Regions from separate parts of the Brevibacillus sp. BD137 genome, predicted to be linked through region 1. Evidence: a T-box and tRNA genes for the amino acid it is inferred to sense, from the RefSeq annotation. Region 1 holds a T-box; the other holds one or more tRNA genes.

The links. The T-box of region 1 lies ahead of ODZ53_RS15415 (valine--tRNA ligase). A T-box ahead of a tRNA ligase gene usually reads a tRNA of that ligase, here a tRNA-Val.
Region 2: it has a tRNA-Val gene. The T-box ahead of ODZ53_RS15415 (valine--tRNA ligase) is inferred to sense a tRNA for this amino acid. The anticodon was not compared.

Annotation. Positions count from the first base shown of each region.
Region 1 is NZ_JAOTNO010000006.1:110,970-118,335, reverse strand. It holds gene ODZ53_RS15440 (phosphotransferase) at 1-287, shown strand, start outside; gene ODZ53_RS15435 (hypothetical protein) at 326-508, opposite strand; gene ODZ53_RS15430 (PP2C family protein-serine/threonine phosphatase) at 759-1,961, shown strand; gene ODZ53_RS15425 (ATP-binding protein) at 1,989-3,227, shown strand; gene ODZ53_RS15420 (STAS domain-containing protein) at 3,335-3,661, shown strand; T-box leader at 3,720-3,961, shown strand; gene ODZ53_RS15415 (valine--tRNA ligase) at 4,019-6,691, shown strand; gene ODZ53_RS15410 (bifunctional folylpolyglutamate synthase/dihydrofolate synthase) at 6,735-7,366, shown strand, end outside.
Region 2 is NZ_JAOTNO010000001.1:672,819-680,184, reverse strand. It holds gene ODZ53_RS03330 (NAD(P)-dependent oxidoreductase) at 1-521, shown strand, start outside; gene ODZ53_RS03325 (GNAT family N-acetyltransferase) at 628-1,083, opposite strand; gene ODZ53_RS03320 (YjcG family protein) at 1,162-1,671, opposite strand; gene ODZ53_RS03315 (hypothetical protein) at 1,817-1,975, shown strand; gene ODZ53_RS03310 (alpha/beta hydrolase) at 1,978-2,682, opposite strand; gene ODZ53_RS03305 (phosphatidylglycerophosphatase A family protein) at 2,860-3,399, shown strand; tRNA gene ODZ53_RS03300 (tRNA-Ile) at 3,813-3,889, shown strand; tRNA gene ODZ53_RS03295 (tRNA-Val) at 3,915-3,990, shown strand; partial or broken gene ODZ53_RS03290 (Arm DNA-binding domain-containing protein) at 4,313-4,420, opposite strand; gene ODZ53_RS03285 (DUF4177 domain-containing protein) at 4,852-5,049, shown strand; gene ODZ53_RS03280 (hypothetical protein) at 5,079-5,693, shown strand; gene ODZ53_RS03275 (hypothetical protein) at 5,757-5,966, shown strand; gene ODZ53_RS03270 (hypothetical protein) at 6,504-7,366, shown strand, end outside.

The DNA.
Region 1 (7,366 bases):
CACCAGTACGCGATTTGACGCTATTTTATCGTACTTATTTTCAAATGGCGGGGGATGAGGTTGGGGCTTCTCAACTATTCCATCGCTACGCCGAGATATTTCCGCTGCAACCGGAAGAAATTGAACTGATGGCTTCGTTTCTGTCCTATCCGGAGAGGATCATGAGGGACCTGGATATTTACTATCATCATCCCCGCGAGTGGAGCGAGCTTTACGCTGTCCAACGTTTTGAAAAAGATATGGACCGCCTGATGCGCCTGCATCGTTGGGTCCAGCAAGCCTTTTAATGAGCAACGTCTCACCGCGTGGGGCGTTGTTTTTCTTTTTATAACCATTCAAGAGAGATGGCAACATAGAGCATGGCTAGCAAACCAAGAAGGATGACATCAAAAGAGGTAGGAAACACAACCGTTCGGACAAACTGAAAAACCAACAGCGGAAAGAGCACCTGTTTGCATCCGTATTTGATCCGTAAATACGTGGGGTTATACTTCCAACGAAAATTCATCACAATCACCTCATTCCAGCATATGCGCGTTAACTTTGGACAGTGTCTACAACCTTGAACAAACGCCTAAAACATTTTCGTGGAAAGCAGATAGTGGTTTGAATGGCGCCTGAAAAGGGAAGGTGTAGGGCAGGAAGGCTAGGACGAAACGAATAAAGGTGATCATAATGTTTTTGAAAATTGCCAAAACCCTTTGCGCAATTCCCGAAAGAAAGAATTATGCTAAAGTGTGTATGGGAGTGGCCCGGGGATGAATCATCAATTGGTCAAACTAATGGAATTAAAACAGAATTATGAGTATCTGGTGATGACCAGCAATGAGCAAAGCAAGCGCCAGGTCAATTACGAGAGTCTTATGCCATTTATAGAAGAGTTGGTCGATACGTGGTTCGTGAAAATGGACAAGCCGTGCTTCCTGTCGATCTCGTTTGAATCGGCTTTAGGTGTTGTTTATTTTCGAATCGAGCGTGGCAACAAAGAGAGCGCAAAAGTGCAGCGCGAAGTAGAGGAGCGCATTGTTGTCTCGGAACAGTGTGATACCGCTCAAACACCGCGTTATGTCCGTTTGTTCGCCCAGAGTAACGTCAACGACCGTGAGCTAAAGGAACTGGAGAAATCTTTTTATGGGTTACTCCTCGTAAACATCCGGGCGTTGATTCTCAGATGTCAACAGGACCAGTCATCAGGACAGCGAGAAATTGAGATGGAGATGAAGCTGGCTAGACGCATGCAGTCGATGCTCATTCCCACAGAAGAATTGCAGTTGACCAGTTTGCGAACAAGAACGGTTTACGCACCAGTCGATTATGTCGGCGGAGATTACATCGATTATCGACAAATTAATGATCGCTACACTTGTTTTATCATTGCGGATGTGTCTGGTCACGGTTTTTTGGCCAGTATTTGGGCAGCGGGGATTAGGATTGCTGTACGGCAGGTGTTGCAGTCCAGCTATTTGCCGGATGAGATTTTGGAAAGACTCAATCAGTTGCTTTATGCAGATTTGGTGAAAACCCGTTCTTACATTACGATGCTGGTTGCTGTCTATGATGAGGTGGAACACAAAATTCGATTTAGCAGGGCAGGACATCCTCAGCCTTTTTATTTGTCCAAATCGAATCCAACCGTATTAGCCTGCAAGGGTGGGGTAGGCCTAGGGCTTTCGCCCGATAGCACGTACCAAATGGAGGAGGTACCCTTAGAAGAAGAGGGTATGCTATTACTCTACACAGATGGTTTGATTGATACAGGGAGAAAAGATGTGTTTCGAGGAAGCAGGCATTGGCTAGAAGAACTAACCTCCTTATTACATATGCCTGGTGACAGTAAGCAGGAGTCGATGGATCGAGTTGAGTCCTACTTAATGGAGATAACACAGCAACGACAACAAACGGATGATATTTCTGTGTTGATTCTTCAATTTGAGCCTGAAGAGAGTATAGCCCTCGTGTAGTTGCGTCAGTGAATAGGAGGATGAACTGTGATTTTGTGTGAGCGTTGTCCGGACAATCCCACTTGTGATAATTGCCTTGTCGCGCTACGTTCTGGCGGTGCAGCGAATAAAGTCGTTCCGCCCCGCACTGTTAAGGTGACGAACCTAGCAACGATGGAATCGTACCAGGCGAAGCTGGTAGCAGTGAGTCGGACGACCATTGGGTTAAGCAGTTCTGATCATGATTTGCACGGACGCATAGAAATAGAGCTCGCCTATGATTTCCGAATTATCGGTAGCGGATTGCGTGGTATAGCAGGTGATCCTTACCACATTATCGATATCGAAAAGGTTTTGCGACGGGAAGATGTCCTGGAGCGATTGCTTCTGGAAGAATTTCACACGTGGCACATGAGTGGCGAATTGGACCCTACAGACGTCTTGTTACATTGGAAGGATCGAGACGACGAGCGGGGGCGATTAATCAAACAAGAGATTCAAAAGCTATCGATACTGCGTCAGATCGAGACCATTTTCCTCTATCTTTACGATGAAGGGGAAGTGCGTCCGCTGGGTGACGCTCGTGCAAGTGTGGAAGTAGAGCGAGAAATGCAACGACTGGTCGAAGAGGCGGCTGGAACGGGCGGACCTGTGAGGGAGCAAATTGTCACCTCGGATGGAACAAAGGTGTTTGATTTATACACATCTGTATTGCCAGATCGGACCTGTGGAATCGCCTTGATTGATGTCACCGCCGTCATTGCAGAAGAACGAAAACGCAAAAGACGGGAATGGGAGATCTACAAAGATATTCTGGGTGTGGTCACAGAAGGTAAGCTGTTGTTGCTTAGTGATGAAGAATTATTTTTCTTGCTTCGGGAAGGGCATAAGCTCCTGGCGATTGATATCCGTTTACCGGAGCAGCTTGCAGAACTACGTAAAATGTTCAAGCAGGCCTTGGAACCACAAGGCATTTCTGATAAACGATTGCTGCAGTTTCTTGTTGCGGTCAACGAAGCTGCTTCGAATACGTTGAAGCACGGAAATGGTGGTGTGGTCACGTTATACTTGTCGAACGACAGGCAGATGTGCCGGGCTGTGATCCATGATGAAGGGCAAGGAATTTTGCTCGAGGATATTCCGCGTGCTACCTTACAGCAAGGATTTTCTACACGCCACTCGCTTGGAGCCGGCTTTCACGTGATCCTGCAATACTGTGATCGTGTATATTTGAGCAGCTCGCTGGCGGGTACAAAGCTTATTTTAGAATGTAACCTTTCGCGTTAAGCAACGATTTCCAAAAAGCCAAATGTTTGCAAGTGAACGAAAATGGGTAATATAGTAAAAGGACGAGCAGATTGGGTGTACCGATACCTATTGAGAGGAGTTTGAGCATGGACTACCGCGCAACAGAGGCGAACGGACAAGCTACATTGTTTTTCGTCGGAGAGTTGGACATGGCTGTAGGAGATCGAGTGGGTGAATTGCTCCAGCAGTATGGAGGGCGAAATCAATCCGTTACCGTCGATTTTCAAGGTGTCTCCTTTGTAGATTCTTCCGGTATTGGAAGCCTGTTTTTTACCACGAAAGAACTGTTGGCCATGGGCAAGCAGGTAGAAATCGTCAATGTCCGAGAAGAAATTCTCGATATTTTGGGCGTTCTCGGTTTTACCGAAGCACTGGGCATTGCAGTTGGAAAAGTGGGCGAAACCCGGGTTTGACGCCAAACAGCGTGATTGTATATAATAGTGAAAGCTAACAATAAGACAACTACATACGATATGAACGATGAGTGGGAAGAGTAAGTCAGGACGCCTTGGCAGAGAGGAGAATCAGTAGCTGCGAGATTCTCTAAGGTCATGAATGGCTGAAGGTCGCCCAGGAGTTTTTTCGGTGAAAGCATGTGCCTAGCCGAGACCGGTTCGCAACCGTTATCTTGTCAGAGTGAACACGCCATAAGCATGACGTTTATCGTGTGTTAACAAAGGTGGTACCGCGAAAATAATCCTTTCGTCCTTTGCGATGAAGGGTTTTTTTATTTTTTGCAAAGCAAGCCATGCTAATAGGAGGAGTCGTACATGTCTACACAGCCAACAACCGACATCGACCAATTGCTGCCGAAAAACTATGATCCAAAAGCAGCAGAGAACAAATGGTATCCGTATTGGATCGAAAAACAATTTTTCAAGGCAGAACGTGACCCGAATAAACGTCCGTTTACGATTGTTATTCCACCGCCGAACGTTACTGGTAAATTGCATTTGGGCCACGCACTGGATACGACTTTGCAAGATATCATTACGCGTACCAAGCGTATGCAAGGCTACAGCGCCTTGTTCTTGCCAGGTATGGACCACGCCGGTATCGCAACCCAAGCGCGGGTAGAGGCTACCTTGCGAGAAGAAGGCATCTCTCGTCATGACCTGGGCCGCGAAAAATTCGTGGAAAAGGTATGGGAGTGGAAGCACATTTACGCTTCTCATATTCGTGAGCAGTGGGAAAAACTCGGTCTTGCTCTGGATTACTCCCGCGAGCGTTTTACCATGGATGAGGGCTTGTCCCAAGCTGTACGCGAAGTATTTGTTCGCTTGTACGAAAAAGGCTTGATCTATCGCGGCAATCGCATCATTAACTGGGACCCTGCTGCTCGCACGGCTTTGTCCGATATTGAAGTAATCTACAAGGAAGTAAAAGGTGCGCTGCATCACATGCGTTACCCATTGGCGGATGGCACCGGTTATATCGAAGTAGCTACAACCCGTCCTGAAACGATGCTAGGTGATACGGCTGTAGCGGTACATCCGGAAGATGAGCGTTACAAAGACATGATCGGCAAAACCGTGATTTTGCCAATCGTAGGACGCGAAATTCCAATCGTAGCAGATGACTACGTTGATCCTGAGTTTGGGTCTGGCGCTGTAAAAATTACGCCAGCACACGATCCGAATGACTTTGAATTGGGTCTTCGTCATCAGTTGCCACAAATCGTTGTCATGGATGAGACGGGCACGATGAACGAGCTGGCCGGTATCTACAAAGGCTTGGATCGCTTTGCATGCCGCAAGCAAATCATCAAAGACTTGACGGAGCAAGGCGTTATGTTCAAGGTTGAGGAGCATATTCATCAGGTTGGACATAGTGAGCGCAGCGATGCAGTCGTAGAACCATACCTTTCTACCCAATGGTTCGTAAAAATGCAGCCATTGGCTGACGAAGCACTGGCTAATGCAAATAGCCCAGAGAGTGTGAAGTTTGTCCCAGAGCGCTTCAAGACGAACTACCTGCGTTGGATTGAAAACATCCGCGACTGGTGCATCTCCCGTCAGCTTTGGTGGGGTCACCGAATTCCTGCATGGTATTGCGGAGATTGTAACGAAACGATTGTATCTCGCGCGGATGTGACTGAGTGCCCAAGCTGCCACAGCCACAAGCTGGAGCAGGACAACGACGTTCTCGATACATGGTTCTCCTCTGGTCTGTGGCCGTTCTCGACGCTGGGCTGGCCAGAAGAATCCGAGGACATGAAGTACTTCTATCCAACGAATGTCCTGGTAACAGGCTACGATATCATCTTCTTCTGGGTAGCTCGTATGATGTTCTCAGGTCTTGAATTTACCGGGAAAAGTCCGTTTGAATCCGTTTTGATCCATGGCATTATTCGCGACTCCGAAGGCCGCAAAATGTCCAAATCACTCGGCAACGGTGTCGATCCGATGGAAGTAATCGAGAAGTACGGAGCGGACGCGCTACGATACACACTGGCGACCGGGAACTCTCCAGGGAATGACCAACGCTTCTATTGGGAAAAGGTGGAGGCAAACCGCAACTTCGCAAACAAGATTTGGAACGCGTCCCGTTTTGCCTTGATGAACCTGACTGACTTCAAATACGAGGAAATCGATTTGAGCGGTGAGCTGTCTACACCAGACAAATGGATTCTCTCCCGCCTACAAGCAACAATTGCAGATGTAACCCGTCTGTCTGATGCATTTGAATTCGGTGAATCTGGCCGTGTGCTTTACAACTTCATTTGGGATGACCTGTGTGACTGGTATATCGAGATGGCGAAGCTGCCATTGTACGGTACCGATGAAGCGGCGAAGAAAACCACCCAATCCGTTCTGGTAACGGTTCTGGATCAAACGCTCAAGCTGTTGCATCCGTTCATGCCGTTCATCACGGAAGAAATTTGGCAGGCATTGCCGCACCAAGGCGAGAGCATCACAGTAGCACCTTGGCCAACCGTTAACGAGCAATGGATGTTTGCAGAAGCAGAAAGCGAAATGAACCAGTTGATGGATATCATCCGCAGCGTGCGCAACATCCGCGCTGAAGTAAACGTACCCATGTCCAAGAAAATTGAGCTCTTGATCAAGCCAAGCGATGCACTGTCCGCTGAGCGACTGACACGCGGTGAGCAGTATCTCACTCGTTTCTGCAACCCTGAGCGTCTGGAAATCAGCCTGGATCTGGCTACGCCTGATAAAGCGATGTCTTCCGTGATCACGGGAGCAGAACTGTTCCTTCCACTGGCGGGCTTGATCGATATCGAGCAAGAGCTGAAGCGCCTGGAAAAAGAAGTGGCGACACTCAACGGCGAAGTGGAGCGCATTGAGAAAAAGCTTAACAATGCTGGATTTATGGCCAAGGCACCTGAAAAAGTAGTCGAAGAGGAAAAAGCGAAGATGGCAGACTACATGGATAAGCGGGATAAGGTGATTGCACGACTTGCTGAATTGAAGGGCGAATGATCCGCCATACCATCGCATATTTTTGAGAATGGAGCATTGTGGTATGCATGCAGAAGAAGGGTTTGTAGAATACACCCAAGCGCTCGACTGGCTGCATGGACTGCTCAGGTTCGGTCAACGGCCGGGGCTTGAGAGAATGCAGTGGGTTTTGGAGCAGGTAGGACATCCTGAGCGGAGAATCCCGTTTATTCATGTGGCTGGCACCAATGGAAAAGGTTCAACCTGCGCATTCCTGACGCAAATGCTGATGGAAGCCGGATATAGTGTAGGTACATTTACCTCCCCCTATTTGGTGGATTTCCGTGAACGCATCCGTTACAACGGCAGCATGATCGCGGAAGAAGATCTATTGCAGCTGGTGAATGAAGTCAAGGTGTGGGTGCAACGATGCGAACAAGAAACAGAGTATGGTTCCCCTACCGAATTTGAAGTGATTACGCTGATCGCCATTCTTTATTTTTCAAGAGTGGCGAGACCAGCGGTAGTCGTTTGGGAAACAGGACTAGGCGGGCGATTGGATTCGACGAACGTCGTCCTTCCGCTTGTTTCGGTCATCACGAATATCGGCATGGACCATACACAAGTGCTGGGAGAAAGCTTGGAAGATATTGCCCGGGAAAAAGCGGGGATTATCAAGCCGGGTGTTCCTGTAGTCACAGGTGAGGTTAGGCCGGA
Region 2 (7,366 bases), on a different contig from region 1:
CTCAAATGATCGGACTGCCCGAGACACTCATTTTCTACGGTGGGTCGAAGGCTCTATTTGAAGCATATGAACCGACATTGAAACTGTTGGGAGGTAACGCTGCCTATCTCGGTGAAGACTATGGTGTTCCGTTGATCTATGATTTGTCGCTGCTTACCATGATGTATGGGGCTTGGTATGGCTCCATGCATGCACATGCCCTATTAAGTACGGCAAACATAACAGGAACAGAGTTTCTTCCATACGCAACCAACTGGGTAAATCACTTGATTGCCCCGCTCTTAACAGATCCGGTTGCCGCACGTGCACGTGATGAAGGAAACTTCACGACAGATGTATCCAATTTGAATACGAACAAACTAGGACTTGAACACATCATCCATGCCAGCAAGGAACAGGGAATCCCTGTTGAGTGGTTGATGCCATTGCTAACATTGGCCACACAGAAAGTAACAGAGGGCTACGGTGCTGACTCTTTTGATCGCGTCATTGAGGCCATCCGGAAACCGCTGGTGAAATAATTCTTTTCTCTCGGGCAAATGAAAAACAACCTTGTTTCGCATGCTGATCATAGCGAAAACGAGGTTGTTTTTCTGAATGAGGGAATGGAGCTACACGCAGCTTCTCTTATTCGCGAATGGATTTGACCATCGCAATATGCTCGATACCTGCATCGTCAAATAAGTCGCCAAAAGGTTCATAGCCGAGCTTTTCATAAAACCGTTGGGCTTGCGTCTGTGCATTCAGCTTCAGGCTGTCATACCCGTGTTGCTTGGACAGTTCTTCCATCTCAAGCATGATTTGGCGGCCCAGCCCGGTGCCTCGTTCTGTTTTGGCAACCGCCACCCGTTCGATTTTTCCCACTCCAGGTGCGTAGGTGCGGATACGGCTAGCGCCCACTGGCTTTCCATCGCGGTAGGCCACAAAATGAATCGTCCCGCCATCAAGGGTGTCATGCTCATCGATTTCCAATTCTTCTGGTACTTCCTGTTCCTCGATGAAAACGATTCGTCGTACCGACAGGGCATCCGCCAATTCTTGTTCCGTGGTGACTCTTTGGATCTGGTAGGTTTGCAGGTTCATCGGTATTCGTCCTTTTTTAGAAAATATCCCTCCCTACGATGGATACGCAGGGAGGGTTGGTGGTTGAGGATAGGGTGTTTATTTTTTGAGAAGGAAAGTCTGGTAAACGCTCCAGATGCCATCCTCAAGCTGATAAACCAAGTGGAAGCGATCAATTTCGCTGTTCAGGTCAATTTTTGCCATGCTTAGTTGACCGGTTACATCACGCAGCTCATCGTCGGACAGGTCGCGCCCGATGGTCAGATGCGGTACGTATGCGTAGGTTTCTTTTTCATTCACACACTGATTGGCAATCTTTTGATGCAGTTCGTTAAATGGTTCTTTGTTTTGCACAGCCAAATAGATCACGTTGGTGGTAGGGTGGAAAGAAGATACCCGATGGAAATGAGCCGAAAAGCTGTCAGTAGAGGAGGCAACCTGCTCCAGATGGCTCACCAGCTCAGGCAGCTTGGCTTCGTCCAGCTCAAAGGCTTCCTTCAAACGGATATACGGAGGAACCAAAGCATAGCCCGGGTCATAACGTTTCCGGTAAGAGTTGGCTACTTCTTGCACCTTGCTAGATGGGAATATTACGATACTGTACATCATCAGAACCACTCCTCCTTACTATCTATCATGCTCTACAAGATATTATTTTAACAGAAAATTCTTCATTTGTGTAATGTTAAGCGTGGGTCCGTATATTCCTTGTGCCAAAGGAAAGACTGTGTAGTGCAAGGAGGTGCCGCATGGCATGCATACGGCTATGATGATCACATTCATTTTTCTCGTCCTGCTTCTACTGTCTGTGCTGACCTTCACGATCTTGACTGCGATACGAAAAGGAGAATTCGAAGAGGCTCTCGTATCGACGATCAAGGATGAAGGCCCACAAGAAGAACAGCCACGGTAAGTTTACCCGTAAAGCGTCTTTAGCATACGCGGTAGATTGCGCTGCCAGTGGCCCCACGTATGGTCACCCTCAAACGTTTCATAAATGAGGGTGGCTTTTTTCGTGCCCAAAATCTCGCGCAGTTCCTCATTGGCCGCAAGAAGATTCAATGTGCCACGCCCCGTGCTTACTTCCGTTTCCTCCGTCCCGATTTCCATATAAATGGTTTGCGGAACGGAAAAGTCAGCGTCAGCTACCAAACGATTTAGTTTTGCGTCCATGGCAATCGACTGGCAGGCAACTTGTCCAAACGTATGTGGATAGTTAAGCGCAGTGAACAGAGAGACAACCCCGCCCAAAGATTCGCCAAGAAGTGTTCGTGCGTTTCCCAAAGGATGTGTGGAGTAATGCGTATCGACATAGCTCACGACTTCTTCAGCGAGGAAGCGGCGGTAGGCCATGTGCTCCTTGCCATCCGGATGATAACGGTCGTTCCGTTTGCTTTTCTCGACAGGGAGAAAGACAGCGATGATATCAGGCAATTCTTTGTCCCCATTTAATTGATCCAGCAAAGAAGCCATTCTACCCATCGCCAAGTAATCTTCCCCGTCCTGTACGTAGAGGACTGGATACGAGTAGAGTGGCGAGTAGCGTTGGGGTGTGTAGACAATCAGCTTTTCCGGCGTCCCCAAATGCCGGCTTTCCAAGATGATTTCCTCAAGGGCCACTGCGTTGTCCTCCTTATTGGGATATTCCTGTTCATTATTATACAGGAGCGAGCGGGCATGCCCAATAGTTTGGGTGCAGAGTCCGGCTTTGGGCGAAAGATTGTCGCAATTTGGTTCGTGTGTGATACTATGGTAGGAAACGACTTCACTCGATTTGTGGAAGGGGTTGTCTCTTATATGAAGAAGCAAGTACACAGCATCGAAGTCAGAAACGCTGCTCTCGCACGTTTGGCAGAACGCGGAGTGACGTTGGATGATATCGCAGAGATCGTCTATCTCATGCAGTCGCCTTACCATCCAGATCTCACAATGGCGCAGTGCATCGAGAGCGTAAAAGCGGTCTTGGAAAAAAGAGAAATGCAGCACGCCATCCTGGTTGGCGTTGAGTTGGATACGTTAGCAGAGAAAGGCCTCTTGTCCGAGCCGCTCCAATCCATCATTGCGTCAGATGAAGGACTATTCGGATGCGACGAAACATTGGCGCTAGGCTCCGTATTTGGATATGGAAGTATCGCAGTGACCACCTTTGGGCATTTGGATAAGCACAAGGTCGGGGTGATTAAAAGGCTGGATACCAAGTCGGGAGAGGGACGTGTTCACACGTTTTTGGACGACCTCGTGGCGAGTGTGGCAGCTAATGCGTCTAGCCGCATGGCCCATCGGATGAGAGATGAGCAGGAGGCCGAGTTGGCACGAAGTGAGGCGTCGAAGCAATAGAAAGCCGAGCTGCGTGTCGAGGCGAAAGCGAAAGGGACGGAGCAGGCGGGTTAGGTTTGGGATGAGGGTGTTTGCTTCAATCGTTACCTAATTATCTTGTTTGTTCTTGTTAGCTTTATTGGATCTTTTTTGTCTGGCAGAGTCAATTCTCCACTGGTGAAGCTCATATGCTTGATGCAGCCATGTAAGAAGTGATGCGATCAGGTAGGTGATCTCCCTGTTTTGTAGGGGGGATGTGGGCAGCAGCGGTGGGGAATGGCTTTTTACAAGGGGAAAACAAGCCTGATTTCACTGGGTTTCTTAGTGTTCTTTTGGTACGAGTGAAAATTTTTACAAGAAATTATTCATTTCCTCTTGAAATCCATTTTACGATGCTGTATAGTAATAAATGTGATCGACGTCCGATACGATTCGGGCCCTTAGCTCAGTTGGTCAGAGCGGTCGGCTCATAACCGATTGGTCGTAGGTTCGAGTCCTACAGGGCCCACCATTAAACGATCACACATATATCCCATGATCCGGTAGCTCAGTTGGGAGAGCACCATCTTGACAGGGTGGGGGTCGCTGGTTCGAACCCAGTCCGGATCACCATATGAATTGATAGTAAAAACCCTTATCCAATAAGGGTTTTTTGTTGTTTTATGCCCTGATCAACAAGAGCAACAACGTTTTTTGATACCATCTGCCAACGTTCAGCTTTATTAAGAGAGACTTTTATGATGGTGTATATTTTTTGCATTGTTGAACCAGCATATTATTTTTATCAAGATCCAACATGAATTTCTCAACACGTTGAGGTGAAATTTTTGATATTTCTAGATCGCCCAATGCGGGAATGATATGCAAACACGTACCCAGTCGCTATAACTTTTCCATGTACTTTCTCAACGCTGATCTGTTTGAATCAAGCCAATCAGTAAGCTAGTAAATCTGCCAATGCTTGTTGAGCTTCTTTCTTGGTTTTAAATCTCTTCTTCTTTCTTGTCCTCTCCCCATTCTCATCTACTTCTAATGTTGCTTCGTAGTACCAAGAATCCCTTTGCTTGTCCTATTTGACAAAACCAGTCTCCAATAATATCAGTCCTTTAAAGTTAGTAAGTTTCGGGGTCATTACCTGTTTGATGTTATTAATTCTAAGTTGTCTTTCCACCCATTCTTTTTCCTTTAAGTATAGGGGGGAGTCATGCCATTTTTATCTCAATACAAAAGGATACTAACTTTGTTGGGTTAATGTCCTTTTGTATTGGTTGTGTGACAGTCCATATAGCTCGTGAACAGTGTCCATAAAATGAAGAGTAAATACTATATCGTGAAACAGTAAAACTGACCTAAAAACACCCAGCTACAGTCGCGGTAATGGTTCGAATGGTATAGAAATATTTGGTATAATTAGAAGTGCTGGATTCGTATAAAAGATGGTTTTGATCGTAATTCAACATTGGGGTGAGTATTGTGGAAAAATGGGAATATAAAACTCTCAAGTTTCAAACAGGTGGATTCTTCGGAGGAAAATTGAACGCTGAAGGATTTGATGGAATCCTAAATAAGATGGGCAATGAAGGATGGGAACTAGTTTCTTGTTTCGATACAAGCCAAACACAAGGTGTTTCAAGGGACGTCATTACAGTTTTTAAAAGAAAGAAACAATAAAATGAAGTTTTAATTAGGGAGAGTGTTGCATGGATTACCCTTTAGTTGTTGCAGTTATAAAAGAGCCTTATTATCAGATGCCTGATTGGTTGAATACGGATGTGGCTTATACTGAATATGTCAAGTTAACAGGTCAAACTACTAGTGATGAAGTTGATTTGTTTATTGCGATGCTTTTGGGATATAACAATATAGACATTAAGGGTACACCTCATGAAGTGTTAAAGCGAATGTTTGATGAATCAGATGTAGTAATTGGAGGAGGAATCTATTTCGAAAGCAATGATAGGATAATTCCTCCGAGTTGTTGTTCTGGTCTAGAGGCTTGGAGAGATGTGCTAGATAGTGTTATTAACAGGAAAAGCCCTTGGATGGGTCATAATCCAACACCAAGAATGGAATTCGCTGATAATATAGTGCGTGTTTGGTCGGATGATTCTAATGAAGAAGATGTAGACAAGAATGAACTGTACTATATTGATTTTGATTATGTGGAGTTTATTGCAAAGCTAGAAATGGTTGAATCGGACTTAATAGAATTTGCAAGAGTGCCTCTCTTCAATAGATTTTTAGAGTTTGACCTTGCGTTAGCCAATGATGTGGTGAAAAGGTTTGAAAGTTGGTTTATCTTCAAAGGTGACTAAGAGGGGCAGTAAAGAATTGAATAAAACGGTGATTTGAACAGCATATAGTTGTCTGGAGAGAGGATGATTTCATTTCCAATTAATTGGGATTGGGATGGGCTAGAGCCTCGCACAAAGCCAATTGAAAAAAGTGATCCATTATTCAAAGAAAGTCAGAAGGTATTAACTAAAGGCGGTCTTGAGGCAACTGTTGATAAGCAATACAGTAATTTTTTAGAGTTTATATACGCTATTTCTTATGGAAAAATGGTAGAAAATACGCAACGAATGTAAAAGAGTCAAGTTTAGGATTAGTTCCATTCCATCCAAAACCAGAAAAGCCTAAAAAAGATTATGAGGCAATTAGGCAGTGAGTTATTGAGAAGGCAGAAGAACAAAAGAAACGTGTTGACTTAATTGGGAGACTTGTAGAAGTGAAAGATTCCAATTCTGATACTTCAACCAGTGGGGATATATTTTCCACCGAGAGGATTTTAGCTATAGTGTTGCGTTTATTTCAGTCAGTGGAGTTGACGTATTTACTAGAGAACAGCTCATGTTTCCGCACTACAGAAGAAAGAAAAAGACAAAAGAATTCTTTCCAGCTTGGAAGGTTGAATCCGAATAAAAACAAGAATTCATTGGAAAAGATGACGCAATGAACACTTTCGTCAAACATGTAAATGGATACACGATCAGACAATGGACTCTTGGTGATGTGTTTTACATCCAAGAAGGTGATGATTGGATTGTTGAGGACAGGGATCTTAATGCAGTGATTGATTATGCGATGAAAAAGTAAATTTGATTAAAAAGCGAGGCGGTATTAGAATGGTGAAAATTAAAGACCTTGATCTGATCCGTTCAAATTTATTGGTTTCACATGACGTATTTACTGGATTTGATTGGATCTTTGAACATCAGAAAATGATACAGAATTTCACTGCAATGGCGCCTAAACTGGACGATGCCTTCCAACAATCTTTAGAGATCTCCGAGATGTTTGGTGGCAGAGGTATACAAGGTTTTGATTTTGAATCTTTAGGTTTTAAAAGCAACCATCTTTTAAACTCATCTTTTCTTAATAATGATGTGTATAGTGATTTAATGCGTAATGTTGAACTTTTTACAAGTATTGATACTAAGTCGTTCGTAGACTTAACATCATATCCACACGAGGCGTTTCGCTCAATTTCTAACTATTCTTCAGCATTTGACGCCATTAGGAACGCAGGTATGCCGTCATTTGATTTCTTAAATGCTACTTTAAATGTGGAGTTGCATAATTTAGGGTTTTATAGTCCTGACTTGACCACAGAAGAAAAGTTGAACAAAATTAATGACGAGATAGACTCTTCAACAGAAAAACCAGAATGGGCAAAGCAAGTTTTAGTGTGGTTTTTGGGGATGCTGGTAAATTATCTAATAATATTTGGGATGACTAATTATTCTAATACTGGCGACCTCCAATTTCCCTTACCATCAGTAGACACGACCATGTTCTTTTCATTAATGCTTGGGAAAAAATCGACCTGCTTTAGGTATGTAAGGATTGATAATCTTGAAGTTAAGGAAATTGCAAAAAATCGTTCTAAAACAATCTCAATTCTTGAAAAAGAGCAGGAAGTGGTTGTTTTAAGAAGAAGAAAAGACTGGTCTTTTGTTGAATTCATGGAGGATGGAGCAGTTGTAAG